Regions from separate parts of the Kitasatospora sp. NPDC057198 genome, predicted to be linked through region 1. Evidence: riboswitches for the same ligand, from Rfam matches in the RefSeq annotation. Region 1 holds a riboswitch; each other region holds the start of a gene.
The links. A riboswitch is a leader RNA that binds a small molecule or an ion and turns the genes downstream of it on or off. The one in region 1 is predicted to bind cyclic di-AMP.
Positions count from the first base shown of each region.

Region 2: linked by a shared signal. The riboswitch ahead of ACFUEL_RS18955 (NlpC/P60 family protein) and the one ahead of ACFUEL_RS08070 (M23 family metallopeptidase) in region 1 are both predicted to bind cyclic di-AMP.
Region 3: linked by a shared signal. The riboswitch ahead of ACFUEL_RS20205 (transglycosylase family protein) and the one ahead of ACFUEL_RS08070 (M23 family metallopeptidase) in region 1 are both predicted to bind cyclic di-AMP.
Region 4: linked by a shared signal. The riboswitch ahead of ACFUEL_RS11470 (transglycosylase family protein) and the one ahead of ACFUEL_RS08070 (M23 family metallopeptidase) in region 1 are both predicted to bind cyclic di-AMP.

Region 1 covers NZ_JBHUWH010000044.1:19,331-26,738, forward strand. Annotated here, with positions in the region: gene ACFUEL_RS08040 (SpoIIE family protein phosphatase) at 1-448, opposite strand, end outside; gene ACFUEL_RS08045 (hypothetical protein) at 582-815, opposite strand; gene ACFUEL_RS08050 (hypothetical protein) at 966-1,157, opposite strand; gene ACFUEL_RS08055 (TetR-like C-terminal domain-containing protein) at 1,189-1,773, opposite strand; gene ACFUEL_RS08060 (alpha/beta fold hydrolase) at 1,773-2,627, opposite strand; gene ACFUEL_RS08065 (YiaA/YiaB family inner membrane protein) at 2,759-3,049, opposite strand; cyclic di-AMP (ydaO/yuaA leader) riboswitch at 3,276-3,438, shown strand; gene ACFUEL_RS08070 (M23 family metallopeptidase) at 3,449-4,315, shown strand; gene ACFUEL_RS08075 (SDR family oxidoreductase) at 4,425-5,258, opposite strand; gene ACFUEL_RS08080 (helix-turn-helix domain-containing protein) at 5,435-6,283, shown strand; gene ACFUEL_RS08085 (DUF3995 domain-containing protein) at 6,360-6,899, opposite strand; gene ACFUEL_RS08090 (hypothetical protein) at 7,014-7,408, opposite strand, start outside.
Region 2 covers NZ_JBHUWH010000154.1:292-7,699, reverse strand. Annotated here, with positions in the region: gene ACFUEL_RS18970 (carbohydrate kinase family protein) at 1-883, shown strand, start outside; gene ACFUEL_RS18965 (hypothetical protein) at 892-1,965, opposite strand; gene ACFUEL_RS18960 (NlpC/P60 family protein) at 2,184-3,245, opposite strand; gene ACFUEL_RS18955 (NlpC/P60 family protein) at 3,454-4,524, opposite strand; cyclic di-AMP (ydaO/yuaA leader) riboswitch at 4,535-4,689, opposite strand; gene ACFUEL_RS18950 (NlpC/P60 family protein) at 5,068-6,105, opposite strand; gene ACFUEL_RS18945 (NYN domain-containing protein) at 6,291-7,408, opposite strand, start outside.
Region 3 covers NZ_JBHUWH010000174.1:3,449-10,856, reverse strand. Annotated here, with positions in the region: gene ACFUEL_RS20225 (pseudouridine synthase) at 17-964, shown strand; gene ACFUEL_RS20220 (hypothetical protein) at 1,070-1,888, shown strand; gene ACFUEL_RS20215 (diiron oxygenase) at 2,087-2,986, shown strand; gene ACFUEL_RS20210 (CapA family protein) at 3,140-4,303, shown strand; gene ACFUEL_RS20205 (transglycosylase family protein) at 4,326-5,549, opposite strand; cyclic di-AMP (ydaO/yuaA leader) riboswitch at 5,553-5,721, opposite strand; gene ACFUEL_RS20200 (MFS transporter) at 6,226-7,408, shown strand, end outside.
Region 4 covers NZ_JBHUWH010000069.1:5,831-13,238, forward strand. Annotated here, with positions in the region: gene ACFUEL_RS11460 (septum formation initiator family protein) at 1-348, opposite strand, end outside; gene eno (phosphopyruvate hydratase) at 476-1,765, opposite strand; gene ACFUEL_RS11470 (transglycosylase family protein) at 2,056-2,751, opposite strand; cyclic di-AMP (ydaO/yuaA leader) riboswitch at 2,755-2,933, opposite strand; gene ACFUEL_RS11475 (cytochrome P450) at 3,186-4,430, opposite strand; gene ACFUEL_RS11480 (SDR family NAD(P)-dependent oxidoreductase) at 4,587-5,006, shown strand; gene ACFUEL_RS11485 (MazG family protein) at 5,071-6,063, opposite strand; gene ACFUEL_RS11490 (hypothetical protein) at 6,142-6,633, opposite strand; gene ACFUEL_RS11495 (SurA N-terminal domain-containing protein) at 6,767-7,390, opposite strand.

The DNA.
Region 1 (7,408 bases):
GCTCGACGTCCCGCCGCGGGACGGCCCCGCGGTGGGCCAGCGCGACCGCCAGCGAACCCACCGGGTCCCCGTCCACCACCAGCGGCAGCACCGCCAGCGCGACCAGGCCGGTGCCCAGGCCCGCCGCCGTGTTCGGGTAGTCGGCGCTGGTCTGCTGCGGGCTCAGCAGCACCGGCTCGCGCCGCCGCAGCGCCAGCGCCGCGGGCAGCCCGCCCGCCGGGTCGACCACCCCGTACTTGCGGTGCGCCCACTCGGGCAGTTCGTGCGAGGCGGTCAGCCGGAGCATCCCGCCGTCCAGCAGGTACAGCGCCGAACCCTCGCCGGTGATCCAGGCCGGGCCCTCGGCCAGCAGCGCCGCCAGCAGCTCCGCCGCGCTCGTCGCCCGCAGCAGCGCGCGCACGCACCGCAGTTCGGAGCGGCTGGCGCGACGCGGCGAGCTCTGGTCCATGGGAAGCGCCCGGCCCTTCCGGTCGACGTGCCAGTGCCGACCATCTTATGGACGTACCGGGCAACCGGGCGCTTTCACGACACGTGGTGGATCCGCGACATTCCCGACACCTTGCCAGTGGCGGAACGGCCGGTCACTGCCCGTCGACCTCGCCGTACCCGCGCTGCGGGCGGGCGGCCACCGGCCGCAGCGAGCGCAGCCCGCGCAGCACCGCGGCCCCGTGCCGCAGCGCGGGCGTCCAGCCCTCCGGCCGCGGGCCGGCCGACCGGCCCTCCGACCGCGCGCCGCCGGGCGCGCCGTCCGGTGCCGTCCGGGGTGCCGGAATCAGTCCCGTGCCGGGCTCGGTGTGCTGAGTCGCCTGCGGCATGTCGCTGATCCTCCGTGCTTGTCGGCCCTACCCGTGGAAGGTCTCCACGCGGTATGACTTCCCGACCGGAGGACAGTGTTACGCACCGATGGTGTCGGAATGGTGGGGAGGAGGTTGCGAAAAGGTGTGCACCGGCCGCGACCTGCGCCGTCAGGCCCCCGGCTGCTCGGCGACGGTCTGCGCGAAGTCCTCGTCCAGCGGCAGGTCCGGGGCGGAGACCGCGTCCTTGAGCGGGGCGAGCCCGCCCTGGTGCTCCGGCGCGGCGTGCGCGCTGGGGGCGGTGAGCGAGGCGACCACGCCGACGGCGAGCGAGGCAAAGGCGAGCATGCTGCGCTTCTTCATACCGGGTAGAACGCGGCAGGCCCCCGGGAGGTCACGGGCCCTCGCCGCCCGGCCAGTTGGCCAGCCCCTCGACCAGCACCCCGGTCAGCCGCTCCAGCGTGACGTCCGTACCCTCGGCGAGCTGGAACGCCCCCGCCGTGGTCAACGAGGCGTACCCGTGGGCCGCCGCCCGCAGCGTCCGCGCCGCGTGCACCGCCTCCGAGCCCTCCAGCCCGTAGCCGCGCAGCACCGCGAACAGCACCCCCACCAGCCGCTCGGCCACCGCGTCCAGCTCCGGGCCCGGATCCGGCTCCGGCACCTGCGGCAGCGCCGCGTACCGCCGGGGGTGCGCCAGGGCGTACCCGGCGTAGGCGGCCAGCAGGGCCCGGACGGCCCCCTCCCGGGAGCGGCCCAGGACGGCGGCGGCCAGGTGGTCGGCCAGCTCCCCGATGGTGCGGACGGCGACCAGGCGGCGCAGCTCGGGCAGGCCGCCGGCCACGTGCTTGTACAGCGACGGGGTGGCGACCCCGGCCCTGGCGGCGACGGCGGCCAGGGTCAGCGCGTCGGCCCCGCGCTCGTCGATCAGCTCCAGGGCGTGGTCCACCACGGCGGCGGTGGAGAGTCCGGCGCGGGGCATCAGCGGTCGGTCCCGTTCCGGCCGGCCGGGCCGGCGAGCTCGGCCAGGAAGGGCAGCAGGGCGTCGGCGACGGCCTGCGGGCGGCCGGCCATCGGGTAGTGGCCGGCGCCGGCGATCATCACCTTGCGGCCGCGCAGCGCGGCGGCCTGCCGGTCGGCGACCAGCTCCGGCTGCGGGAAGTCCGGGTCCTTCTCGCCCATCAGCACCAGCGCGGGCACGTCCACCGCCGCGCACCAGCCGACCGGCGCCGAGTCGCCCTCCAGGTAGCCGCGCAGCGCCGCCTTGCGGGCCGGCTCGCGGAGCATCGCGGACAGGCCGGCCCGGTACTCCTCGAAGTCGGCGGGTCGGGCGTCGGCCGGGTAGTAGAACTTCTGCGCCGCGCCCCACAGGCCGGGGAAGGCGCGCACCAGCGGGCCGACCAGGCCGAACAGCGCCTTCTGGAAGCCGTTCAGCGGGAGGTTCTCGATGAACGCGTCGACCAGCACCACCCCGCCGGTCCGCTCGGGGGCGAGCGCGGCGGCCCGCACCACGGTGGCGCCGGTGTACGAGCTGCCGACCAGGACGGCGCCGCGCAGGTCCAGGTGCTCCAGCAGGGCCACCAGGTCGTCCGCGATCGCCGCCGGGCTGTGGTCGGTGAAGCCGGTCGAGGACTCGCCCATGCCGCGCAGGTCCATGGTGACCACCCGGTGCCCGGCGGCGCTCAGCAGCGGGGCGAGGAAGCGGTAGACGGCGCGCTTGTCGAGCATGCCCGGCAGCAGGACGACCGGGGTGCCGGGGCCGGCGGCGTCGTCGTAGGCGATCCGGCCGCCGGTGACGTCGAGGTACTGGGTGGCGGTGCCGAGGGTGCTGTTCATCGCGGGCCTCCTGGGCGGGCGTCGTCCGGCGCTCCGGGCTCCGTGCCCGGCTGCTTCCGATAGCCACAAAGCTAAGGCTAATAGCCTTAGCCGTCAACCCCGGCCGGTCGGCCGCCCGTCGGCGGCGCGCCTCAGATCCCGTCCGCCCGGAACGGGTCGTGCTCGGAGAGCAGCTTCTCCAGCCGGGCCTGGTCGACCCGGCTGGTGATCGCGCCCTCCTCCTGGCGGTCCCGGATCACCTTGGCCAGCGTGAACGCGGAGGTGATCTCGTAGAGCAGGCCGACGGCGAGGAAGGCGCGCATCCACGCGCTGACCGGGAGGTAGGCGATCCCCAGGGCCAGGGCGACGGACGCGAACGCGAAGGACGCGACGGCCTGCAGGTAGTAGGCGGACGTGGTGCGGCGGGGCACGGGAGCAGTCATGGGCCCAGGGTCCCGCCGGGTCGCGGGCGGGTCGTGAGTACGGATACTCAACCGCTCCGTCACGGTCCGTCATGTCCGAATCCGGGCGGATCGACGAACCATCACAAATCGCCCATAGGGCGTCAGGAAAGTTTCACTGCACCTGGGAAGGCGCTTGGAATCATGGGGTCCATAGGATTAACGTTTGATAACGCAGCGCGGTCGGCAACGCCGTAACCATGCGGCACCGTGCGCCACGCCTAATCCATCCGGTCCTGCCCCGCAGCAGGGCCTGGAGCCGGGGAACCACGTTCCACCGGGGTGAATCGGGACGGCCCTGGGCCCGACCGTAGGAGACCTTCCACCTCCGAACCCGTCAGCTAACCCGGTCGGCGGCAGGGAAGGAAGGAGCGCGCCCCCGTGGCGTCGACCTACACCGAGAGCACCGGCACCCAGCTGCTCGACCACCCGGTCGAGGCCGAGCCCGTCCGGCACCGGCTCCCCCGCCAGGCCCGCACCGGCGCGCCCCTGCTGGGCGTCACCGCGATGACCGCCGCGCTCGGCGCCACCGGTCTCGCCGCCGCTCCCGCCCAGGCCGCCCCCGCGCCCGCCCCGGCCCCCGTCACCGCCGCCGACGAAGCCTCCGACGGCCTGCTCGCCGCCGACCCCGGACTCGCCCTCGCCGCCCGCATCCTGCAGCAGGCCGACGGGCAGCGCACCGGCGCCGAGGAGTCCGCCCGGCTCGCCGCCGCGCAGGAGGCCGAGGCCAAGCGCGCCGACCGGCAGGCCGAGGCGGCCGCGACGACCGATGCGGCCGAGGTGACCGGCACGGCCGCAGTGACCGGTACGACCGCAGTGACCGGCACGGCCGCGGCGGCCACCGTCGACCGCTCCGCGCCCGCCCTCCCGCTGACCGGCTACCGGCTGGGCGACGGGTTCTCCCAGGCCGGCCTGCACTGGGCGCACCTGCACAACGGGCTGGACTTCACCGCCCGCACCGGCACCCCCGTCACCGCCGTCACCTCGGGCACCGTCACCGCCGCGGGCTGGTCCGGGACGTACGGCTACCGGGTCATCCAGACCCTCCCCGACGGCACCGAGCTCTGGTACTGCCACCTCTCCCGGATCACCGCCGCCCCCGGCGAGGCCGGCCCCGGCGCCCTCCTCGGCGCCGTCGGCGCCACCGGCAGCGCCACCACCCCGCACCTCCACCTGGAGGTCCGCCTCGCCGACGGCTCCCCGGTCGACCCGCTGCCCTGGCTCCGCCACCTCGGCCTCCAGCCGTAGCCTTCAGCTGTAGCCGGCGGCCGCGACCGGCGGCCGCGACCGGCGGCCGCGGCCGCCCCGGGTCTCGCGACCGCCCCGGTCCCGCGGACGCCCGGCCCCGTACCCGTCCTCAGCTCGCCTGGCCGGTCGGCATCACGGTGACCTGCTGGAGGTTGACCCGCGGCGGCAGCGCGGCCAGGAAGCCGACCGTCCTGGCGATGTCGCCGGGGGTGAGCCACTCCATCGCCTCCTTGGAGCCCTCCAGCCAGTCGAGCGCGCCCCGGTCCGTCACGTGCGACTGGAGCTCGGTGCCGACGATGCCGGGCTCGATCGCCGAGACGCGGACGCGCTTCGGGCCGAGCTCGGCCCGCAGGTGGACCGACAGGTGGGTGACGTACGCCTTGGTCGCGGAGTAGACGGCGAAGGTCGGGAAGATGTTCCGCGCCGCGATCGACGAGGTGTTGACCAGGTCGGCGACGCCGCGCTCGGCCGCGGCCGCGACCAGCTGCGGGGTGAACGCGCCGACGACGTTCATCAGGCCGGAGACGTTGAGGTCGATCTGCCGCTGCCACTGGTCGACGGCCAACTCCTCGACCGGCGCCGGGAGCATCACCCCCGCGTTGTTGAACAGCAGGTCCGCGCCGCCCAGTTCGGCGGCGACCCGGTCGGCGGCGGCCCGCACCGAGACCGGGTCGGTGACGTCCGCGGCGATCGCCAGGGCGGTGCCGCCGGCCCGCTCGATCCGGTCGGCCAGCGCGGACAGCCGCTCGGCGCGGCGGGCCAGCACGACGACGCGGGCGCCGAGCCCGGCGAGCTCCTCGGCGGTGGCCTCGCCGATGCCGCTGGAGGCGCCGGTGATCACGGCGGTGCGGCCGGCGAGGGGCAGGGCGGCGGGGCCGGTGAGGGGACCGGCGAGGGGCAGGGCGGCGGACGTGGTGTGCGTGGACGAGGCGTGCGTGGGCATGGGTGTGCCTTCCTTGTGGGACACGGGAGTCGTGGCACCGGGAGAGCCCCGGGCACAGCTCCAGCAGACCAGCCCGGCGGCCCCCCGGGCGGCCCCGAGCGGACCCTGCGCCGACTGGTACCGGCAGGGCCACCCTCGCCCCGCCGGCGCACCGGCCGGGCCTGCACACTTGGTGCATGGACCGCAGCAGGGAAATCGCCGACTTCCTCCGCACCCGGCGCGCCGCGCTCGACCCCGGGACGACGGGCCTGCCCGCCGACGGCCGGGTGCGGCGGGTGCCCGGCCTGCGCCGCGACGAGGTGGCCCGGCTGGCGGGCGTCAGCACCGAGTACTACACGCGCCTGGAACAGGGCCGGGCCGGGAACCCGTCCACCGAGGTGGTCCAGGCGCTGGCCCGGGCCCTGCGGCTCGACCCCTCGGAGCGCGAACACCTCGCCGACCTGCTGCTCCCCGCCCCGCACACGGTCCGGCGCGCCCCGGAGCGGCCGCAGCGGGTCAGGCCCGGACTGCACCTGATGCTGGAGACCCTGGCGCACGTCCCGGCGTTCGTCCTCGGCCGGCGCACCGACGTGCTGGCCGCCAACCGCCTTGCCCGGGAGGTCCTCACCGACTTCGAGGCGCTCCCGGCCACCCGCCGCAACATGGCCCGCTACTACCTGCTGGACCCGCAGGCCCGCGAGCGGGTCGGCGACTGGGAGACGATCGCCGCCGAGACCGTGGCCATGCTCCGGCTGGAGGCCGGCCGGCACCCCGAGGACCGCCGGCTCGCCGAGCTGATCGGCGAACTTACCCTGCGCTGCCCGGAGTTCACCACCTGGTGGAACGACCACCGGGTGCTCCGCCGCACCCACGGCGCCAAGCACTACGTCCACCCCCTGGTCGGCGAGCTGCACTTCTCCTACGAGTCCTTCCAGGCCCCGGGCGATCCGGACCAGACCCTGTGCGTCTACTCCGTGGAGCCCGGCTCGCCCACCGCCGACGCCCTGCGCCTGCTGGCCGGCTGGAGCGCCCCCGTCGCGACCTGAGGCAGCACTGCCTGACGCCGCAGCGCCTGACGCGGTGCCATCTGATGCCGTACCCCGTGCGCGACGCCGCCCGGCCTCACACCGACCGCTGCCGCCGCGGCATGCCGCGGCCGAACGCGGCCAGGGCGAACAGCAGGCCGCCCGCGAGGAAGAACGGCTCGTACAGGAAGGTCGCGAAGCGGGCCATCGCGTCCAGCTCCGCGGCCGACCTCCGGCCGAGGGCCAGGGCCGCCCAGTCCGGCACCGACGGGGCGGCGTGCACCACCAGCAGCAGGGCGGTGGCCCGGGCGGCGAGCAGCAGGCGGCGCTCCGGTATTCGGGCGCCCGGGGGACGGGCCAGGGCCAGGGCCATCGCGGTCGCCACCGCGCAGAGCGGGACCGCGGCGACGTCGACGACCAGCAGCGGGGTGTTGTCCAGGACGGACAGGCCGTCGGGCAGCCCGACCCGGCCGCCCAGCAGCCAGTACAGGTGGACCAGCGCGAACAGGGCGGCCCAGGCCGCGGCGGCATGGGCAGCACGGCCGGCCCAGGTGGTGCGGTCGGCACGGGCGGCACGGGCGGCACGGGCGGCACGGGCGGTGCCGGTGGCGCGGGCGGGGAGCGGCGAGCGGGTCATGCTGTAAGCCTGCCCCGGTGCGCCGCCGCGGGGATCCTCCGTGCGGCCACGACTGACGGCCCGTCAGGATGACCGGTGGGTCGTCCGAACGGACGACCCCGCCCCCCGGGACCCTCAGTACTCCTCGGGGGCCAGGTCGGGGAACTCCTCCAGGAGCAGCCGCGGCAGCCCCGGGACGGTCCACTCCCCGCACAGGTCGATCGCGGCCTGCGCCACCGCCTCCTCGAACTCCTCGAAGGCGCCGGAGAGCTCGACGGGCATCGGCAGCCCGCGGGCGGACCGCTCGGCCAGGTTGCGGTAGCTGCGCCGCATCAGGCCCTGCTCCAGCAGCCGCCGCGCGCCGTCGGTGGAGACCCCGATCAGCAGCGGGCGGCCCGGCTGGTCCCAGTTGCCGTCCCCGTCCAGGCCGGGCACCCGGTCGAAGGCGGCGAACCGCTCCTCCGCCGGCAGCTCCCGGAACGCCTCCAGCCACTCCCGCACCGCGTCCGGGTCGCCGGTCGGCACCCCGT
Region 2 (7,408 bases), on a different contig from region 1:
CGTCGGCGGCGTCGGCGTGGACACCATCGTGCGGGTGGACCGGCTGGAGGTCCCGCCGGGCCGCGACTCGATCGGCGTCCCCGCCGTGCTGGACTACCCGGCGCACACCGGCAACGGCGTGGCCCTGGCCTGCCTGGCGCTGGGCCTGCGCACCAAGTTCGCCGACTTCCTGGGCGACGACCCGCAGGGCGCCCTGATCCTCGCCGAGTACGCCCGCCGCGGCCTGGACTTCAGCCACCTGCCCGCCCCGGCCGGCACCCCGCGCAGCGTCAACCTGGTCGACCGGGACGGCCTGCGGTTCTCCTTCTACGACGGCCGGCACCCGGCGGACGCCCGGCTGCCGCGCGAGTTCTGGCTGCCGCTGGTGGAGCGCTCGGCGCACGTCCACCTGTCGATCACGGGCGTCAACCGGGACATGTACCCGGACATCGAGCGCCTGGGCCGCAGCAGCTCCACCGACCTGCACGCCTGGGACGGCGCCGACGAGCACCACCTGCACTACGCCCTGCGCTCGGACGTGGTCTTCCTCTCCGCGGCGGGCCTGGCGAACCGCCCGGAGGCGGTGATGCGCGCGGTGCTGGCCCGGGGCCGGGCCGAGCTGGTGGTGGCCACCGCGGGCGCGGACGGCGCCTTCCTGCTGACCCGCGGCGACGACGCGCCCCGGCACTTCCCGGCCGTCGACCCGGGCGCGCCGGTGGTGGACAGCAACGGCGCGGGCGACGCCTTCGTCTCCGGCTTCCTGCACCACCGGCTGGCGGGCCGCCCGGTGGAGGAGTGCATGCGGGCCGGCGCGGTGGCCGGGGCGTACACCTGCACCGTCGCGGGCACCCACACCGCCTTCCTGGACGCGGCGGGCCTCCAGCGGGCGCTCACCGCCGCCTGATCCCGGGGTCACTCCCCGAGCCGGGCCACCTCGGCCGCCCACGTCTTGGTGAACTCCGCCAGGCCGAGCCCGAGTCGGGCCTTCAGCGCGCGCTCCAGGCCGCCCGCGCCGAAGGCCCCGACGGTCCGGTAGAGCGCGACCAGCCGGTCCTGCCCGTACCGGCGGGCGATCAGGTCGCAGGCCAGCCACGCCTGCTCGTACGCCTGGGCGATGCCGGCCGCGCCGGCCGTGAACGCCGCGTCGTCGGGCAGCCCGGCGGGTGCCCTGCCGTTCTGGACGTCCTTGGCCAGCTCGGGGGCGATCTGCCGGGCGGTGCGCCCGGAGCCCAGGTAGCCGGTGTAGTCGGCGACGCCCTCGGACAGCCACAGCGGCGTCCAGGACTTGGTGTCGGCCCGGGTGGCGACGTGGGTGGCCTCGTGGGTGACCACCACCCGGCGGCCGAGTTCGCTGAGCTGCCGGTAGGCGTCCGGGTTGACCACGATCCGGTCGGCGGGGGTGTGTTCGGGGGCGCCGCCGACCGCCAGGGTGACCGCGGCTATGCCCTGGTAAGCGTCCGCGGACACGTCCATCCGGCGGGCGAAATCCTGTTCGGTGAGCGGCAGTTCGAGCAGCAGCCGGGCCGCGGACGGGCCCCAGACCGCCTCCACCGCGGGCACCGCGCGGTCGGCGAGCGCGGCCAGCGCGGTCGGTTCGGCGCCCGCGCCGATGCCGAGCACCAGGCTGCGGGCACCCTCCACCGCCCGGACGGTGCCCAGGTCCCAGGGCGCGGCCGCGCCGGTCGGCGTCTCCCGGGCGACCCGCCAGCCGCCGGCCTCCCGCACCAGCTCCACCTGCCGCTCCAGCAGCGCCGGGTAGTCGTCCACCCCGGTCAGCCGGTAGGCCAGCTCGGCGCCGACGGTGAACCGGCCCGCCCCGGCCGGCGGCTCGGCGAACGAGGTCAGCCGCAGCCCGTACTCGGTGAAGCGCAGCCCGGCGGTGCGGGTCAGCAGGTCCCGGTCGGCCTCCTCGGAGCCCTGCGCGGACAGCGCCAGCAGCGCCTCGGCGTTCCGCTCGGCGACGGCCCGGCCGCGCAGCGACAGCACCCGGGCCGCGTCCTCCCGCAGCCCGGACGGCGGCCGTTCGCCGTCCGGGACGGCGGGCGACGGGCGCGGCGGGGCGGGCAGCGCCCGGGGCAGCGACAGCTGGGTGGCCGCGGCGGCGGCCAGCAGCAGCGCGGCGCGCCGGGACAGCGGGGCACCGGCCCGCGGCGGCGGCCCGGGGGCCGGCGGCAGGTCGGTGACCAGGGGTTCGTCGACGAGGCTCAGACCCGCACCACCGTGTTGACCGGCATCGCGCTCACGCTCTCGTAGCGGACCCGGGCGCCGGGGTACGGCGCGTGCACGACGACGCCCCCGCCGGCGTACATGCCGACGTGGTGCCTGTCGTTGTAGAAGATCACCAGGTCTCCGGGCCGGGCTTCGGCGAGGCTCACCCGCCGGCCGGCCGAAGCCTGTGCCTGCGAGGTCCGCGGCAGGGTCACTCCGGCCTGCCGCCACGACCAGTACATCAGACCGGAGCAGTCGAAGGTGCCCGGCCCGGTGGATCCGTAGACGTACGGGGAGCCGATCTTGGAGAGCGCGGCGGCCAGCGCGGCGGCGGCGCGGTCCGAGGAGGCCGGCTGGTCGCCGAGGTCGATCCGGCCGGTGCCGCGGGTGGCGCGCTGCCGGGCGTCGTGGGCGTCCTCGGCCGCCATCCTGGCCCGCTCGGCGGGGGCGAGGCCGTTCAGCAGCCGCTGGGCCCCGGCCAGCCGCTCCCGGACGTCGTCCTTGGCGGCGGCGAGCTGCTGCCGGGCCTGCTCCAGTTCGGCGAGCTTGGCGCCGGCCTCGTGCCGCCGCGCCTCCAGCCGGCGCTGCCGCTCGGCGAGCTCGCGCAGGCTGTCGGCCTGCCGGGAGGTGGCCTGTTCGAGCGAGCGGGCACCGGTCAGGTAGCCGGACGGGTCCTGGTCGAGCATCAGCCGGACGGTGGGGTCCACGCCCTGGGTCCGGTACTGGTCGGCGGCGACGGCGGCCAGGTCGCCGCGCATCCGGTTGAGCTCCTCCTGCCCGGCGGCGACCTGGTCCTGCAGGCTGCCGGCCTCGGCCTGCAACTGCCTCTGCCGCTCCTGGGCCGCGTTGTACCGCTCGGACGCCTGCTCGGCCTCCTCGTAGAGCTGGTCGACCTGGGCCTTGACCTCGCCGCGGCCCACCGGGTCGGCCGGGCTGAGCGGGGCGGCGGCGGCCCCGCCGACGGTCAGCCCGAGCGCGCCGGTGGCGGCGGCGGTCAGCGCCAGGGCGCGGGCGAGGCGCTGGACGCCGGGCAGCGGGGTGCGACGGTGCACGGACACGTGCGACGGCTCCGTTCTGCGGCCGGCCTCCGCCGCCGTCCGCCGTCGGACGGCCGTCCTCGCGGGGGCCCGGGGGCAGAGGTTAGCGAGTCGGATCGATCCAGTCCAAACCCCGACAGTCACGAATATTTGACCGTGAATCGGACACCAGCACGGAAGCGGCCCGGCACCCCTTGCGGGGTACCGGGCCCGGGGCCGCGCCGGTCCGTCAGATCCGGACGATCCGGTTGATCGGCATGGCCGTCGCCGACTCGTAGCGGACCTGCGCGCCGGTGTGCGGGGCGTGGATGATCTGCCCGTTGCCGACGTACATGCCCACGTGGTGCTGGTCGTTGTAGTAGATGACCAGGTCGCCCGGCCGGGCGTTGGCGATGTCGGTGCCCAGGCTGGTCCCGGCCCCGGCCTGCGCCTGCGAGGTGCGCGGGATCGACACGCCGGCCTGCTTGTAGGCCCACTGCATCAGGCCGGAGCAGTCGAAGCTGTTCGGGCCGGCCGCGCCGTAGGAGTACCAGGTGCCGAGCTTGGAGACTGCCGCGCCGACCGCGTTGCCCGAGAAGCTGGAGGACGCCGGGGCGTTCAGCTCCACCCGGACGGTGTCGCGGGAGGCGCGCTGCGCGGAGTCGGCCTTGGCCTTGGCGTCCGCGGCGGCCTTCGCCTCGGCGGCGGCGAGCTGCTCGCGCTCCTGCTGGGTCAGCGTGTTGAGGAGCTCCTGGGCCTTGGCCAGCTTCGCCTGGACGTCCTCCTTGTCGGCCTTGAGGGCCTTGGTGGTGGTGTCCAGCTCGGCGAGCTTGGACTCGGCCTCCTTGCGCTGCGCGTCGAGCTTGGCCTGCTCGGACTTGAACGTCTTGAGCAGGTCGGCCTGGGTGGCGCCGACGACGTTCATCGTGCCGGCCTGCCCGAGGAAGGAGTCCGGGCTGCTGGAGAGCATCAGCTGCATGGTCTGCGGCATGTTGCCGGTGCGGTACTGCTCGGCGGCGATGCCGGCCAGGCCCTCCTGGGCGGTGGTCACCTGCTCCTGCTGCCGGGCGAGCTGGTCCTGCAGCTGGCCGACCTGCTTCTGCAGGTCCTGCTGCTTCTCGACGGAGGCGTTCAGCGCCTCGGTCTTGACCTCGGCCTCTTCGTTGAGCTGGTCGACCTGCTGCTTGACCTGGTCCTTGGTCGGCGCGGGGTCGGCGTGCGCACCGCCCTGGGCGGAGAGCGCCACGGCAGCGGCGGCGGTGGCAGTGAGAATCGAGACCCGGGCACGGCCGACGGGCTTGGGACGGCGATGGGACGCCACGAAGGCGGACTCCTTCTTCCTCACACCGCCTACCGGGTGAGCTGACGGGTTCGGGCCGGAAGAGATTGCCCTACGACGCCTCACCGACCGCGCGCGGCGGTCGTCCCGGCGCCGATTCACCCCGGGGGAACGTGGTTCCCCGGCTCCGTTCGACAGCACCCCGGTTGGGGTATCCCCGTCGGCAGACCCGGTGTTGACGGTCTGCCCGCTGCGTCACGGACTCGGCGGCGACCTCCGCCGCCGCCCCCCTTGGGCGATCGACTCTGCGGTGGTCGAGGCAAGACCCTAGTAACCGATCCGTGATCCGTTCAAATCCTTGTCAGAAAAAAATCTGATTCTGAATCAAATACCCCGGCAAATCTGACCGATTGTGATCGACCACTTACACGGAGCGTAATAATTCTCACGATATGGTCGAGAAACACCACGCCCGGACGTGTCGCAGATCACAGGAGGATCTCGAGCCGTCCGGGCGTGTCACGATGCGTCAGTTGTCGCCCGGTGGGGCGTTTGTCCGATTCGTCGGTCCGTCAGACCGTCCGGTCAGACCCGGCGGATGGTGGAGATCGGCAGGGTGTCGACCTTCATCGTCTTCACCACGTCACCGGTGCGCGGCGCGTGCACCACCAGCCCGTTGCCGATGTACATGCCGACGTGGTGCCGGTCGTTGTAGTAGATGACCAGGTCGCCGGGCTGCGCGTTGTGCCAGTCGGTGCCCACGTTCACGCCGTAGCTGCCCTGCGACTGCGAGGTGCGCGGCAGCGAGACGCCGGCCTGCTTGTACGCCCAGACCATCAGGCCGGAGCAGTCGAAGGTGCTCGAACCGGTGGCGCCCCACACGTACGGCGAGCCCTGCTTGCCGAGCGCGGCCGCCACGGCGGTCGCCGCGTAGCCGCTGGCCTGCGGCAGGGTGGACGGGTCGACCCGGGAGGCGCTGCGCGAGGCGGCGGAGCCGCTGCCCCGGAGGATCGCGGCCCGGTCGGCGGCGCTCAGCTTGGCGAGCAGCCGCTGCGCCTCGGCGAGCTTGCTGTTCACGTCGTTCTTGGCGTCGTTGAGCGCCTGGGTCTGGCTGTCCAGCTCGTGCAGGACGGCCGCGGCCTCCTGCTTCTGCTGGTCCAGGCGGCGCTGCTGGTCCTTGAGGGACTTGAGCGTCTCGGCCTGGGTGCTGGCGGCCTGGTCGAAGGAGGCCGCCTTGGTCAGGTACTGGTCCGGGTCGGAGGAGAGCATCAGCTGCATCGACGGGTCGACGCCGCCCTGCCGGTACTGGTCTCCGGCGACCGCCGCCAGGCCGGAGGCCAGCTCGGTCAACTGCTCCTGGCCGCGGGCCACCTGGTCCTGCAGGTCACTGGCCTGCTTGCGCAGCTGGTCGGCCCGCTCCTTGGCGCCGTTGTACTTCTCGGCCGCCTGCTCCTGCTCCTCCAGCAGCTTGTCGACCTGCGCCTTGACCTCGTCCTTGTTCGGCTGGGCCGGGGCGGCGTGCGCGCTGGCCTGGGCCGTCAGGGCGACCGCGGTCGCGGCGGCGGCGGTGAACACGGAGATCCGCGCACGGCTCGGCTGCTTGGGACGGCGGTGGGAGGCCAAGGGGGTGCTCCTTCTTCCTGCTGGACTCACCCCAAAGAGTGAAGGTCCGGAATATAGGTTTGACGCCAGACCCTAGTGAAGTCCACGCCTCCGCGTCCACTCCCGGGGGGCTTCCGGTCCGCCCCACCCGCCCCCCTTCACCGGACCGTCACACTCCGGACGCCCCGCGGTCCCCTGAGCCCTCCTCAGCTACGGGCCAGCCGGTTCAGCAGCAGCACCGAGGCCACCGGCCGGGCCCCCGCCTTGCGCACCCCGTCCGCGACCTCCCGGTCCGCGGAGACCACCACCACCGGCCGCCCCTGCGGCTCGGCCCGCACCAGCCGGCGGATCAGCTCGTCCGCGGTCTCCCCGGTGCGGCTGAAGCGCACCCGCACCCCGCGCGGCGGCGCCATGATCACCGGCACGTCGAGGTCCTGGCCGTCGAAGACGCAGGTCACCTCGGCCTGGGTCCGCTGGGCCAGCATCGCCAGCCCGCCCAGCAGCCTCATCCGCTGCTGCTCCAGCGGCAGTTGGGGATAGCCGGTCTTGGTCACGTTGTAGCCGTCCACCACCAGGTGGACCTGCGGGATCGCCAGCAGCTGGTCCAGCAGCGCCGGGTCGTCCTCGGCCAGGCCGCGCCGGGCCACGTCGTGCGGCGAGGCCGAACCGGGCTCCACCGCCTCCACCAGGTCGGCCGGGCGCAGCGCCGTCACCGGCAGCGCCAGCTCCCGCTGCAGGCCCTGGGCGGAATGCAGCACGGTGTCCAGCAGCAGGCGCAGCCGCATGTCCTCCACGCTGCGGCCCTCGCGGGCGGTGCGCCGCCCGCTCTCCACCGCGGCCTCCAGTTCGGCGACCCGGTGCCGCAGCCGGCGGGCCTCGCTCTCGGCGGCGCTGCGCTCGGCGGCCGCGGCGGACCGGGCCGCCTCCAGCTCCCCGGCCAGGCGGCGGCTCTCGGCCTGCGCCCGGCGGGTGTCCGCCTCCAGCGAGCGGACCTTCTTGCGCAGCGACTCCGCCTCCTTGCGCACCCCCTCGGCCTCGGCCCGGTGCCGCTCCAGCTCACCGCGGGCGGCCGCCCGGGCCTCCGCCAGCTCCCCCTGGAGCTTCTCGGCCAGCCGGGCCGCCTCGGCGGCGGCGCCCTCGGCGTCGGCCCGCTCGGCCTCCTCGCCGGCCTCCTCCACCAGCCCGGTCCAGCCGGCCGGGCGCACCAGGTAGGCGGCGGCCGCCACGTCCATCGGGTCGGCGGCGGCCGGGACGGTGCCCGCCTCCAGCGCCTGCACCAGGTCGGGCTGGCCCAGCCGCAGCCGCTCGGCTATCCGGACCCGGA
Region 3 (7,408 bases), on a different contig from region 1:
CCCCCGGTGGCGCGCGGTGGTGCGTAGGAAACCCGCCCCGGTCAGCCCGCTGCCGCAGCGCGACGGCATCGACCCCGTGCACGTCAGACTGCCGCTGGACGGCACCTGGCCGACGGTCCGCGCCTACCTGGAGGAGCGCTACGGCACCGCCGCCGGGGACGGGCGGATCGGCACGATGCTCGCGGCCGGCGAGTTCGTCGCCGCCGACGGCCCGGTCGACCCCGACGCGCCCTACCGGCCCGGCGGCCACGTCTGGTTCCACCGCGAACCCGGGCCGCCCGAACCCGTGGTGCCCTTCCCCGTCGAGATCCTGCACCGCGACGAGCGCATCGTGGTCGCCGACAAGCCGCACTTCCTCGCCACCACCCCGCGCGGCAGCCACGCCACCGAGACCGCCCTCGCCCGGCTGCGCCGCGACCTCGGCCTGCCCCGGCTCAGCCCCGCCCACCGCCTGGACCGGCTCACCGCGGGCGTGGTGCTGTTCGTCGCCGACCCCGCGCTGCGCGGCGCCTACCAGGGCCTGTTCGAGCGCCGCGAGGCCGTCAAGGAGTACGAGGCGGTCGCCCGGTACGAGCAGGGCGCGGCCGCCGGGCTGCCCGCCGTGGTGCGCAGCCGGATCCGCAAGGACCGCGGCCGGCTCGACGCCTACGAGGTGCCCGGCGAGCCCAACGCCGAGAGCCGGATCGAGCTGGCCGAGGCCCGCGGCGCCCTGGGCCGCTACCGGCTGGCCCCGCGCACCGGGCGCACCCACCAGCTGCGGGTGCACATGAACGGACTGGGCCTGCCGATCCTGGGCGACCCGCTCTACCCCGAGGTGCTGGGGGAGGACCGGGCCGAGGACTACCGGCGCCCGCTCCAGCTGCTGGCGCGCTCGCTGGAGTTCACCGACCCGGTGGACGGCCGGCGGCGGCGCTTCACCAGCGGGCGGGAACTGGCGGCCTGGCAGGACCCGGCGGGTTGGTAGGACCGGGGAGCACGGGGCCGGCGGCTCGTCGCGCCCCAGTGCGCCGGCCGGCCCGTGGAGCCGCGGCGGGGCCGGCGGCGGTCGTCCGGACGATACCCTGCACGCGTGATCGAACACTCGAACGCAAGCCTCGCCGGCCTTCTCGACCGTGCCGCGGACGGGCACGAGCCCGCGCCGGAGGCCGTGCTCGCCGCACTGTTCGAGGGCGGGGCGTTCGTTCCCGTCACCGACACCGCGTCGGTGGTGTTCGTCCCCGGCGACGGGCAGCAGCCCACACTGCTCGGGTTCACCGACGCGGCGCTCGGCACGCAACTGCTGCCGACGGCCGCCGGGACGGTGCACTGCGACGTCGCGCGGCTGAGGGACATCATGGAGAAGACCGGCGTGGCCGTGCTCGTGGTCCGCTCCGTGGACGGACAGGCGACCTTTCCCGAACAGGTGCTGCGGAACTGGGCGACCTACGGGTCCGGGGCGGAGACGGAGCCGGCGTGGTCCACCGATCCGGTGGCGGTCGCCCTGCGCGACGCACTGGCCCGGCGGATCCGCGAGTTCCCCGCCGTCCGGTCGGCGTGGGTGGCGCAAACCCGGTGGCAGGCCAACGGCGGAGAAGACTTGGTGCTGTACGTGGCCGTGGACGAGGACCTGCCATCGGCCTCCGCCGACCGCCTGATGCAGGTCCTGCTCCGCGAGGAGGTGGAGCTCGACCCGGGGCGCTCGAGGGTCGGGATGCTCGCCCTGAACACCACCACCCACGCCGGAACCATCGCCGAACTCGACAGCCGGGGCCTGGACACCGTGCGCCACGACCCTGCATCGGGCCAGGTCCGGGTGGTCTCCCGCGAGTACGACGACCCGTCCGCGGCCCCGGCGGAGGACGCCGCGCCTCAATCCCCTCCCCGGCGCCGCTGGTTCGGCCGCTCCTGACGGGGCGCCGCCGGGCACCCCCTGCGGACCCCGTCGGCCCCGCCGGAACGGCGGGCCGTCACGGGATGCGAGAAGCACGACCCGGTGGTCGGTCGGGGCCGCTTCGCGCGCGGTGTATTGACGGGAAGTCTAATAACTTCTACCTTCGCGGCAGTGCCACCACTCCACCCTCTCCGCCCCCACCGCGAAGGAGCCGGCATGCCGCCCCAGCCCGCCCGCACCGCCCCCGACCGGGAGCGCACCGCCGAACGCCTGCTCGCCTCCTCCGCGAAGCTCTCGTTCAACCCCCTCACGGACGTCGACTGGGACGCCGACCCCGTCCCCGGCGCCTACTACTGTCCGCCCCGGCACCTCTCCCTCTACGGCACCGACCTCTGGGAGCGGATGACCGAGGAGCAGCGGATCGAACTCTCCAAGCACGAGGTCGCCTCCATCGCCAGCGTCGGCATCTGGTTCGAGGAGATCCTCATGCAGATGCTGCTGCGGCACGCCTTCGACCGGGACCCGACCAGCAACCACGTCCAGTACGCGCTGACCGAGATCGCCGACGAGTGCCGGCACTCGATCATGTTCGCCCGCATGATCGCCAAGATGGGCGTTCCCGCGTACGGCGCCGGATTCGTCGCCCACAACCTCGGCCGGCTGTTCAAGGCGATCTCCACCCACAGCCAGACCTTCGGCGGCACCATGTACGTCGAGGAGATCCTGGACGCCTTCCAGCGCGAGGTGATGAACGACGACACCCTCCAGCCGCTCACCCGCCAGGTCTCCCGGATCCACGTCATCGAGGAGGCCCGGCACATCAGCTACGCCCGCGAGGAACTCGTCCGCAAGCGCCTCGGCCCGGTCCGCCGCCGGTACGAGCAGCTGTTCATCGGACTGATCGTCTACTACGCCACCACCGCGCTGATCCACCCCCGGCTCTACGCCGCCGTCGGCATCGACCCCAAGGTCGGCAGGGCGGCCGCCCGCGCCAACCCGCGCTGGCGGGCCACCAAGATCGAGATGGCCCAGAAGGTCGTCTCGGTGCTCGACCGGGCCGGACTGGTCGGCCGGACCAACCGCTGGCTGCTGCGCGCCGCCGGGGTGGTGGCCTGAGCGGACGGGCCTTCAGGACGTTGCGGGCCCGGCCCGGGACGGCCCCGGACGGGACGGGACCGGGATCGTGATCATTCGGTGTCCGTGTGGACTTCCGGTGTTCGACCGGCGCAGATAAAGTGCGTCGTCACCGAACTGCCGGGGGGTCCGTTCATGCACCGCACCACGGTCGGCACAGCCGCCGCCGTCGTCCTACTGCTCAGCACCGTCGCCGGGTGCGGCGGGTCGGAGCCCTCCACGGACCGGGCCGGCGCCGGCACCGCTACCGCCACCGGCACGGCGGCCTCGGCGTCCGCGACGCCCGCGCCGACGGCCGCCGCGTCCACCGGACCGGCCCCCGGGGCGTCGGAGGGGAGCGCCCCGGCGAGCCCCGGCGGCAGCATCACGGTGGCGTTCGCCGGGGACGTCCACTTCGAGGGGCGCACCGCCTCCCGGCTCGGAGCGGGCAGGGCCGACACCGCACTCGGCCCGATCTCCGCGACGCTCTCCGCCGCCGACCTGGCGGTGCTCAACCTGGAGACCGCGATCACCAGCCGGGGCAAGGCCGAACCCAAGACCTACACCTTCCGCACCACCCCCAAGGCGCTCGACGCGCTCAAGGACGCCGGCGTCGACGTGGTCTCCCAGGCCAACAACCACGCCGTCGACTTCGGCCCCGACGGCCTCGCCGACACCCTCGCCGCCAAGGCCGCCTCCCCGATACCCGTGGTCGGCATCGGCAAGGACGCGCAGGAGGCGTACGCCCCGTACGTCACCACCGTGCGCGGCGTGAAGGTCGCCGTGCTGGCGGCCAGTCAGGTCAACGAGATCACCAACCAGAAGTGGCGGGCCGGCGCCCACAAGCCGGGCATCGCCTCCGCCCTCGACGAGACCGCGCTGCTGCGCGCCGTCACCGCGGCGAAGGCGCAGGCGCCGGTGGTCCTGGTCTACCTGCACTGGGGCGACGAGGGCGTGGCCTGCCCGACCCGCGCGCAGAGCGGCCTCGCCAAGAAGCTCGCCGACGCCGGAGCGACCGCCGTGGTCGGCACCCACGCCCACACCATGCTCGGCGCGGGCATGCTCGGGAAGACCTACGTGGCGTACGGCTTCGGCAACTTCCTCTGGTACGGCACCTCGAACTACACCGCCTCCGACGAGACAGGCGTCACCACGCTCACCGTCACCGCCGACGGCCGCGTCACCGGCGAGACCTTCACCCCCGCCCACATCGACGGCCGGGGCGTACCCGTCCCGCAGGGCGGGAACGCCGCGAAGGCCGCCCAGCAGCGCCGCGACGGCCTGCGCGGCTGCACCGGGCTGGCCGCCGTCCCGAAGTGACGGCGGCTCAGCCGGGGGCGGATCAGCCCAGCTCGAGCACCTGGCCCGGGCGGATCAGGTCCGGGTTCTCGCCGACCACCTGCTGGTTCGACTTGTAGAGCTCGGACCAGCCGCCGTCCAGCGCGTGCTCGCGGGCGATGCCGGCCAGGCTGTCACCGGGGGAGACGGTGTAGGGCAGCGCGGACGGGGCTGCGGCTTGAGCCGCCGGGGTGGCCGGGACGTCCGGCGTGGCGGCCGGGGCCGGGGTCGCCGTGCCGCTGGTGGGTGAGGCGTCGGGGGCGGCGGTGCCGGTGGCGCCGGAGGAGTCGGTACTGCCGGACGGGCTGGGCGACGGGGTGGCCGGGAGGGTGGGGAACAGGCCGTTCCCGTTCCCATTCCCGTTGTTCCCGTTTCCGTTCCCGTTGTTGCCGGTGCCGTTCGGGTCGCCGTTCCCGTTCCCGTTGCCGTTGGTGCCGTCGGTGGGCGCGGTCGGGCTGGGCGTGGCGGTCGGGTCGGTGGGCAGCAGCGGGGTGGCCGGGGAGGCCGACGGGGTGCTCGGCGTGGCCGGGGCGCCCGTGGGGTCCGTGGTGGGCGCGGTCGGGGCGGAGGTGCTCGGTTGCGGCTGGGGACGGCTCAGCTGCATGTAGCGCTCGTACAGGCTCTGGTGGCTGGTCCAGAACCAGGCGCCGTTCTTCTCGTACCAGTACACGTGCGAGACCGGGTCGTAGCCCGGCAGGCCGGAGAACACCGGGGCGGCGTTCCCGCTCGGGACGGTGCTGCCGTCCGGGGCGGCGTTGACCGCCGCGATGCCGCGGGCGCCGCGCAGCGAACCGGTCTCGTCGGCCGAGTCGTTGTCGTCGACGACGCCCGGCGCGGTGGCGGTGCTCAGGCCCGACTCGTCCACGCACGAGGACCAGGGCGAGGGGCCCTCGGTGGCCAGGATCCGCTCGGCGACGGCGATCTGCTGGCTGCGGGTGGCCCCGTTCGGCAGCGGGGCGAACTGGGTGCCGCCGTAGTCGGTCCAGCGCTGGGCGTTGATCTGCAGGCCGCCGTAGAGGCCGTTGCCCGCGTCGGAACTCCAGTTCCCTCCGCTTTCGCACTCGGCGACCCGGTCCCAGACCGCGCTGGGCGCGGCGTGCGCGCCGGACACGGCGAGCAGCGGCAGGGCGATGCCGACGCCGGCCACACCGGCCGCCGCGATCGCGCGCTCGGCCGCCTTCTCCGCCGGACCCTGTCGGCGGTGACGTCCCGGACCCGTGAAGAGCATGCGAGATCCTCTCCGCACGCCTGCGAGGTGAGCTGTCGGGTTCGGACCGGGAGGGAGGCCCGGCCGCCGCGCCCCGGTTCACCCGGTGCGGACGGCTTCACCCCTAGCCGTGGGGAACGGCAACAATCGTGGTTCCCCCGCCCCTGTCCAAGGGTTGTGGTGGTCGACCCGACGGCGCGATGGACAGGGTTCGGCGTTCTCGCGTGCGGGGCCCGGTGGTGCGGGCTGGGAGGAGCCTATTCACTCGAACGTGGCAATCACAAGCGCGTCGCGCCGGGATCACGCCTTCGTCACGTCGGTTCCCGCGTGGTGTGTGGACGACCTGTTGACGGTGCCCCGGGTGGGAGGCGGGCGTCCGTCGGGTACGGGAGGTCGGCGGACCGGCTGGAGAAGTGTGGCCGATCGGTGGGATTGGGAGGAGGGCGAACGGGGAAGGCCGGCGCCCCGGTTCGGCCACGGGAGGGGTTGGGAGTTGCCAACTTCCTTGCGGGGGGAGGAAGTTAGCCGGAATCAGGGCATTGACGGCGTTGCGGATAAATGGCGCGACAGGGGGTTCGTGGGCTTCCTACGATCGCCGTGCTCGCCGTCCTCGTGCGGCGGGTGCGCTGCTCCGGCCCCTCCGGCCCCTCGGGTCCGTCGGGTGTGCCGGGTGCGCCGGGTTCGTCGAGGAGGTCCCATGCGCGTTCCGGTCCCTGAAGTGCTCCGTACCGAGCGCCAGTTCGCCCGGCTGTTCGTCGGCCAGTCGTTGTCGGTCCTGGGGGACCGGGTGTCGTTCGTGGCGCTGCCCTTCGCGGTGCTGTCCGTCGGCGGCTCGGCCGCCGACGTCGGCCTGGTGACGGCCGCCGGGCTGCTTCCGCTGCTGGTGTTCACGCTGGCCGGGGGAGTCTGGGCGGACCGGATGCCGCGACAGCGGATCATGCTGGCTTCCGACCTGGTGCGCTGCGCCGTCCAGGCGGCCGCCGCCGTGCTGCTGCTCACCGGTACTGCCCGGGTCGGTGTGCTGGCGCTGCTGATGGCGCTGTTCGGCGTCGCGGACGCCTTCTTCCTCCCCGCCTCCAGCGGGTTGCTGCCCCTGCTCGTCCCCGCCGACCGGCTGCGCGAGGCGAACGCGCTGCGCGGATTCGTGCAGTCGGCCAGCCTGGTGGTCGGGCCCGTGCTGGCCGGGGTGCTGGTCGCGGCGGCCGGGCCGGGCGGGGCGCTGGCGGTGGACGCCGCGAGTTTCGCGGTCAGCGCCGCCGTGCTGGCCCGGCTGGGGCCGGTCGGCGCGGTGACGGGCGGGGTGCCGGACGGGACGGTGATGGGCGGGGTGCCGGACGGGGCGGGCGCCGGGGCGGGTGCCGCCGACCCGGGGCAGGACGGGCGGCTCGGCTTCCTCGCCGAACTGCGGGTCGGCTGGCAACAGGTGCGCAGCCGGACGTGGGTGTGGTCGGGGATGCTCGCGATCGCGGTCTACCACGTAGTGGTGCTGCCCTCGGTGTTCGTGCTCGGGCCGGTGCTGGCGGAGCGCGAATGGGGCGGGGCCGGCGCGTGGGCCGTGGTGGTCATCGCCTTCGGCCTCGGCGCGATCGTGGGGGACGTCTGCGCCTACCGCCTGAAACCGGCCCGCCCGATGGCGGTCGCGGCGGTGGCGTTGGCGGTCGCCTCCTGCCAGGCGCTGGTCATCGGGTCCGGCTCGCCGGTCTGGGCGATCGCCGCACTGGAGGCGGTGACGGGGGTCGGGGTGTCCCTGTTCTTCGTGCTCTGGGAGACCTCGCTCCAGGTGCACATCCCGGAGCGGGTGCTCTCCCGGGTCAGCTCCTACGACCACCTGATCTCCGTGGCCCTGATGCCGCTCGGACTGGTGCTGGCCGGCCCGCTCT
Region 4 (7,408 bases), on a different contig from region 1:
CCAGGGCTTGAGCGCCTTCGGGCGGCCGGTCGCGCCGTCGGCCGAGGGGGTCTTCGCACCGGGCGGGGGCGGCGGGGCGACCGAGACGAACGGGGTCTCGCCGGGCAGCGCGTAGTGCAGCCGCTCACGGGCCTGGGCCTTGACGTACTCCGGGTCCTGCCAGCGGGCCCTCTCCCGGCGCAGTTCGTCGACCTGCCGGCGGGCGTGCTCGGCCTTGGCCCGCTGGTCGGCGATCTCGCCGCGCTGGGCGATGTACTGGCGGGCCGGGTAGGCGAGTATCGCCACCAGCGAGCACAGCACGAGCACCAGCACGGTGGCCCGGCTGGTGAAGCGCGGTCGCGCCGCCAAACCGGGAATCCTCCACTTGGCCATCTGCTCGCCCCTCCTGCGCATGCCGGTGCCCCGGCCCCACCCTACGCGGTGGGAGCCGGGGCACCGGTCACATCGAGCTCAGTACATTCAGCCCTTGCTGTGCTTACTTGTCCGCGGAGCGGAACCGCGGGAACGCGGAACGGCCCGCGTACTCGGCGGCGTCGTCGAGGATCTCCTCGATGCGCAGCAGCTGGTTGTACTTGGCGACGCGCTCGGAGCGGGCCGGGGCGCCGGTCTTGATCTGGCCGCAGTTGGTGGCGACGGCGAGGTCGGCGATGGTGACGTCCTCGGTCTCGCCGGAGCGGTGCGACATCATGCAGCGGTAGCCGTTGCGCTGGGCCAGCTCGACGGCGTCCAGGGTCTCGGTGAGCGAGCCGATCTGGTTGACCTTGACCAGCAGGGCGTTGGCGGTGCCGGTCTCGATGCCCTTGCGCAGGCGCTCCGGGTTGGTGACGAACAGGTCGTCGCCGACCAGCTGGACCTTGTCGCCGAGCGCGTCGGTGATGGTCTTCCAGCCGTCCCAGTCCGACTCGTCCAGCGGGTCCTCGATGGAGACCAGCGGGTAGTCGGCGACCAGCTCGGCGTAGTACGCGGTCAGGTCGGCGGAGGAGAGCGCCTTGCCCTCGAACTGGTAGGCGCCGTCCTTGTAGAACTCGGAGGCGGCGACGTCCAGGGCGAGCGCGACGTCCTTGCCCGGGGTGTAGCCGGCCTTCTTGATGGCCTCGGTGATGAGGTCCAGGGCCTCGCGGTTGGAGTCCAGGTTCGGGGCGAAGCCGCCCTCGTCGCCCAGGCCGGTGGAGAGCCCGCGCTCCTTCAGCACGCCCTTGAGGGTGTGGTAGACCTCGACGCCCCAGCGGACGGCCTCGGAGAAGGACTCCGCGCCGATCGGGGCGATCATGAACTCCTGGATGTCGACGTTGGAGTCCGCGTGCGAGCCGCCGTTGAGGATGTTCATCATCGGGACGGGCAGCACGTGGGCGTTCGGGCCGCCCAGGTAGCGGAACAGCGGCAGGTCGCTGGCCTCGGAGGCGGCGTGCGCCACGGCGAGGGAGACGCCCAGGATGGCGTTGGCGCCGAGCGAGGACTTGTCCGGGGTGGCGTCCAGGTCGAGCATGGCCTGGTCGATGAGGCGCTGCTCGGTGGCGTCGTAGCCGACCAGCTCGGGGCCGATCTGCTCGATCACGGCGAGGACGGCCTTCTCGACGCCCTTGCCGAAGTAGCGGCTCTTGTCGCCGTCACGGAGCTCCAGGGCCTCGAAGGCACCGGTGGAGGCGCCCGACGGGACGGCCGCGCGACCGGTGCTGCCGTCGTCGAGACCGACCTCGACCTCGACCGTGGGGTTGCCGCGGGAGTCGAGGATCTCACGGGCTACGACGACATCAATGGACGGCACGAGGCATCTCCTAGCGGAAGCGGATGTGTGGTCGTTACGACCAGAGCCTAGCCGCACAGCGCCCTGCGGCCACGCCCGGCCGGGTCCCGTCTCACGGTGTGGCCCGGCTACTCACCGGTAGTTCACCTGTTTGACGGCCGCTCCGCCGCCCCCGGCGGCGCGAACTGCTGGGCGCACGCCGGGAGCGGACGGACGGTCAGGGGACGCGGCCCTCGTCAGGGCTGCGGCGGGGCCTCGTCAGGCCGCCGGGCCGGCGCGTCCCACATGCCGGGACCGGTGCGGGGCCGGTGTCAGAGGGAGAGCACCTGGCCGGGCAGGATCAGGTCGGGGTCGGCGCCGATCAGCTCGTGGTTGGCCCGGTAGATCCGCTCCCAGCCGCCGGACACGTTCTGCGCGGCGGCGATGCCGGAGAGCGTGTCGCCGTCCTGGACGGTGTAGCCGCCGGCGGGCGCGGTCTGCGGGGCGCCGTCCTGCGGGGCGGCCTGGGGCTGGGCGGGGGCAGCGGGCCCGGCCGGCTTCTTCGACGGCGGGCTCTTCGGCTGCTGGGGCGCGGTCGGGCGCTCCTGGGAGCGCGAGGCGGTGTCCTCGGAGGTGTCGGCGGGCGCGCCGCCCTTGGCGAGTCCGGCCCGCTTGGAGCAGACCGGCCAGGCGCCGGGGCCCTGGGAGGCGAGCACCCGCTCGGCCACCGCGATCTGCTGGGCGCGGCTGGCCTGGTCGGCGCGGGCCGCGTACTGGCCGCCGCCGAAGGCGCGCCAGGTGGAGGAGGTGAACTGCAGGCCGCCGTAGAAACCGTTTCCGGTGTTGATGCTCCAGTTGCCGCCGCTCTCGCACTGGGCCACGCGGTCCCAGGTGTCGACGGGTGCGGCTGCCGCTCCGGTGGCGGCCAACAGTGGCAGGGCCAGGCCGACCGAGGCCACGCCGGCGGCGGCGATGACCTTCTCGGCCTTGGTACTACGGCGGTGGCGAGGGGTGTTGGCGAACAGCACGGGACATCCTCTCCGCACGCCTGCGAGGTGAGCTGTCGGGTTCGGACCGGGAGGTTGGCCCGGCCGCCGTTCGCTCCGGACGCGGTCGCGTCGGCTGCTCGGCGGCTTCACCCCAAGCCGTTGGGACTACGGCGTTCACACTGGTTCCCCCGCTCCTGTCCGGTACCTGGTAGGTGGCCCGAGGGCGCGGCGGACAGGACTCGGCGTGCCGCGATCGGGGCCCGCAGCTGCGGGCATGTCGGAGAGTAGGCAAAGCTGACGAGCAATCACAAGCTCATATCACCATGATCACGCCGAAATTACGGATCTTCGATACACGTACACGAACGATCCAGGTATGTCCGGATTCGTTCCGAACCGGAGTGCGACGCGCGCCCCCGCCCCGGCGCGTCGTCGGCCCTGCGCGGCGGCGTGTCGCGGGGGCTGAAACGGCGTCAGCGGGGCGTGAAGGAGACCGGGAGGTCGCGCAGACCGCGCATGATCAGCCCGCCCCGCCAGCGCAGTTCCGCCGGGTCCGCCGCGAGCCGAACGTCCGGAAGCCTGGTCAGTAGGCTGCCGATCGCGCACTGCCCCTCAAGCCGGGCCAGCGGGGCGCCGATGCAGTAGTGGATGCCGTGACCGAAACCCAGGTGCGGGTTGTCCGAGCGGGCCAGGTCGAGGGTGTTCTCGGCGGAGAACCGGGCCGGGTCGCGGTCCGCCGCGGCCAGCACCACCAGCACCGGGTCGCCGACCGGGATCGCCGCCCCGCCGATGGTCAGCGGCGCGGTGGCGAACCGCCAGGTGGCCAGCTCCACCGGGCCGTCGTAGCGCAGGAGTTCCTCGACGCCGGTCTCCAGCAGGCCCGACTCGCCGCGGCCCAGCGACTCCTGGAGCAGGGTGCGCTGGTCCGGGGTGCGCAGCAGCGCGTACATGCCGTTGCCGATGAGGTTGATGGTGGTCTCGAACCCGGCGAAGAGCAAGATGAAGGCCATCGCCGCGGCCTCGTTCTCGGTGAGGTGCTCGCCGTGGTCGCTGGCCCGGATCAGGCCGGAGATCAGGTCGTCGCCCGGGTCGGCGCGCTTGCGGTGGATCAGGTCGGCCAGGTACCCGCGGATCTGCTTGACGGCCCGGCCGACCCCTCCCCTCTTACCGCCGACGTGGCGGATCATCATGCCCGCCCAGTCGCGCAGGTCGTCCTGGTCCTCGGCCGGGACGCCGAGCAGGTCGCAGATCGCGTAGATGGGGAGCGGGAAGGCGAACTCGTGGATCAGGTCGGCCTCGCCGCGGCCGGCGAAGGAGTCGATCAGCCGGTCGGTGATCTCCCGCACCCGCGGTTCGAACTCGGCCACCCGGCGCGGGGTGAACGCCTTGGAGACCAGCCGGCGCAGCCGGGTGTGGTCGGGCGGGTCGATGTTCAGCAGGTGGGTCATCAGGTCGGCCTGCCGCTCGCCGGGGATGCCGACCCGGCCGCTGCGGTGGGCCTGCTCGCTGTGGTGCGCCGGGTTCTTGGACAGCCGGGCGTCGGCGAGCGCCTGCCGGGCGTCCGCGTAGCGGGTGACCAGCCAGGCGTCGACCCCGCTCGGCAGGGTGGTGCGGTGCACCGGCGCGTGCTCCCGCAGCCAGGCGTACGCCGGGTAGGGGTCGGCGGCGAACTCCCAGGTGAACAGTGGCGGCTGGGGTGCGTGGGGCTGGTCTGGCATGTCTTGACCGTATCGGGAAGCGCCGGCGCGTGAGTCTGGTCACCTGGTGGGTAATCCCTGTTGCGGAGCGTCGGGGCGAGCCTACGATCCTCCGATAACCACCGTGGGCGGCGTGCGGGCCGGCCACGGGTGCGCGCTCTGAAAGGGGAGCAGGCCATGCGAGTAGCCGGTGCAGTGGTGGTCATCGCGGTGCTCGACGGGGGTTCGGGGGCCGACCTGGCCCGCCGGTTCTCCGCCGCCGGCGCCGCCGGCCTGCTCGTCGCCGACCTGCGCCCCGGCATCGCCGAGGACCTGGCCGCCGAACTCGACCGCCCCGGCTGCCCGGTGGTCGGCGTCTCCGGAGACGTCCACCACCCGGCGGACATCGCCGCGCTGGTCGCCACCGCCGTCAAGCACCTCGGCCCGATCGACCTGTTCGCGGTCGCGGGCCCGGACGGCGAGCGGATCGTCCAGCTCGCCGACCTGCCCGGCCACCTCGACCCGCTGGCCGAGGTCCTCGCCCTGGTCGGCGAGGCGATCGGCGAGGTCGTCCCGGCCCAGCGCCGCCCGGTCGCCGACGTCCCGCTGGCCGGCTAGGCCCCTCGACCGGTCAGGCCCGTCGGCCGGTCGGGCCCGTCGACCGGCTGGGCCCGTCGACCGGTCAGGGCTCCAGGCCCTCCGCGGCCCGGACCGCCGCGCGGTAGCGGCGGGCCGCCGCGCGCAGCGCCGCGTCCACGTCCACGCCCCGGTCGTACGCCCGCTGCGCGACGGCCAGCAGCAGGTCGCCCGCGGACTCGGCGGTCAGCTCGGCGGGCAGCTCGTACGGCGCGTCCGGCACGCCGGTGAAGTGCGCCCGGCGCACCCGGGAGACCAGTTTGGCCGCGTACGCCAGCGCGGGCAGCCCGGCGGGCACGCCGTCGAGCACCGACTCGCGCTGCTTCTCCGCCGCCTTCAGCTGCTCCCAGTTGGCCTCGGTCTCCGCGGAGCCGGTCACGCTCACGTCGCCGAACACGTGCGGGTGGCGGTACATCAGCTTCTCGACGATGTCGCCCGCGACGTCGTCGATCGAGAACGGGTCGCCGGCGTCCTCCTCGGCGATCCGCGCGTGGAAGAACACCTGCAGCAGCACGTCGCCGAGCTCCTCGCGCAGGGTCTCCCGGTCGCCCTCCTCGATCGCCTCGACCAGCTCGAACGCCTCCTCGACCAGGTACTTCACCAGGCTCTGGTGGGTCTGCTCGGCGTCCCACGGGCAGCCGCCGGGCGAGCGCAGCCGGTCCATCACGGTGACCAGGTCGAGCAGCCGGGCGCCCGGCAGGTCGTACGAGCCCGGCAGCACCTCGATCTCCGGGTGCTCGCCGGCCTCCTCCACCGCGATCCGGGCCAGCGCGTCGGTCAGGCCCGGGTCGCCGTCCGGGCTCTCCAGCCAGACGGCGGGCGCCCGCGCGAGCAGCAGCCGGGCCAGCGCGGGGGCGGACGGCCGCTCCACCACCTCCGGCTCGACGCCCGCCGCGCGCAGGGCGGCCAGCTGCGGGTGGTCCGCGACGCCGGCCAGCACCTCGGGCGCGGACCGGAGCGCCTCCCAGGCGGGCCAGGACAGCAGGCCGGGGGCGACGCGGTGGGTGGTGGTCAGCAGGATCAGCTTCGGGGTGTCCACGGGACCGAACCTATCGCGGGGCCCGGAGCGGCCGGTCGCGCCGGTCGGACCGCGGGCCGGTCAGCGGCGGCGGGCCGGTCAGCGGCGGCGGGCCCTGGACGCCAGGACCATCAGACCGGCCAGGGCGCAGCCGAGGGCGGCCAGGCCGACCAGTGGGAGAGCTCCGGCGCTCCCGGTGTCGGGGAGGCGGCCGCTCACGCCGGGGCCGCTCACGCCGGGGCCGGGCACGGGCTGCGGGGTGCCGCTCGGGCGCTGCGAGGGGCTCGCGGACGGCGGGGGGACGGTGCTGGAGTCGGGCGTGGCGGTGTCGTCCGGCCCGGTGCCGCCGGGCGCGTCCGGGTCGCTCTCCACGTACCCGGTGCGGTCGTTGTCGCTGCCCCCGGTGTCGTTGCAGGGCGAGCCGTCGCTGCCGTCGCAGGTCAGCACCGATTTGGCGGCCACCGCCGGGTTGCCGTGCGCCGGCAGGGCCGGCGCGGGGGCCGCGGCCAGGGGGACGAGCAGCCCGGCGACGGGCAGGGCCGCGCACAGTACGCGCAGCGTCCTCGGCCGGGGGGAACGGCGCTGAACCACGGGTGACCTCGCAACCGGTGCGGCGGGCTGGGCAGAGGTGCCCAGCCTCACCGGCCGGTGCGGGATCGCTCCGCGGACACGGCGGAGGCGCGGGGGCGCTCACCCGTCCGGTCCAGGAGCGCCCCGGGCGGCGTCAGAGGTCGCGGAGGGTCTGCGGGAGCCAGTTCTCGGTGCTGCCCTCCAGGCCGATCTTGGCGGTGTTCCAGGTGCCGTAGCGGGGGTTGACCTCGATGTGCAGGGCGGTGCCCGCGGCGACCAGGGCCTTGCGGATGGCGGCGTCGCCGTCGGCGCTGTTCGGGTCCTGGCCGCCGGCCAGCTTCACCAGGCCGATCTGCTGGCGGTAGAAGCCGTCGACGCCGTCGGCCGGGACGCCCTGCTTGGCGCGCAGCAGTTCGGCGAGCTTGGCCTCGCTGCCCACGGTCCGCGCGTCGGCGGCCCTGGCCTGGTCGATCTCGCCCTGGCTGACGTCGAGTCGGCGGTCCGCCAGGGCGCGGGCGACGACCTTGCCGAGGATCAGGTCGGAGACGGCGTGCCGGGCCAGGCCGGGCTGCTCGTCGCCGGCGGCGCCCGCCCGGTCGGTGCCCTCGCGGACGGCGGCGACCCGGGCCTGGACCTGGGCGACGCTGATCCGGTCGCCGCCGACCACCGCGGCCGCACCCTGGTGGGCCGGTGCGGCGCCGCAGGCGGAGAGGGCGGCGGCGGCGACCGCGGCGCCGAGCACGGCGAGCGGTCGGCGGGCGGAGCTGGTGCGGATCACTGGGGCCTCCTGGGCGGT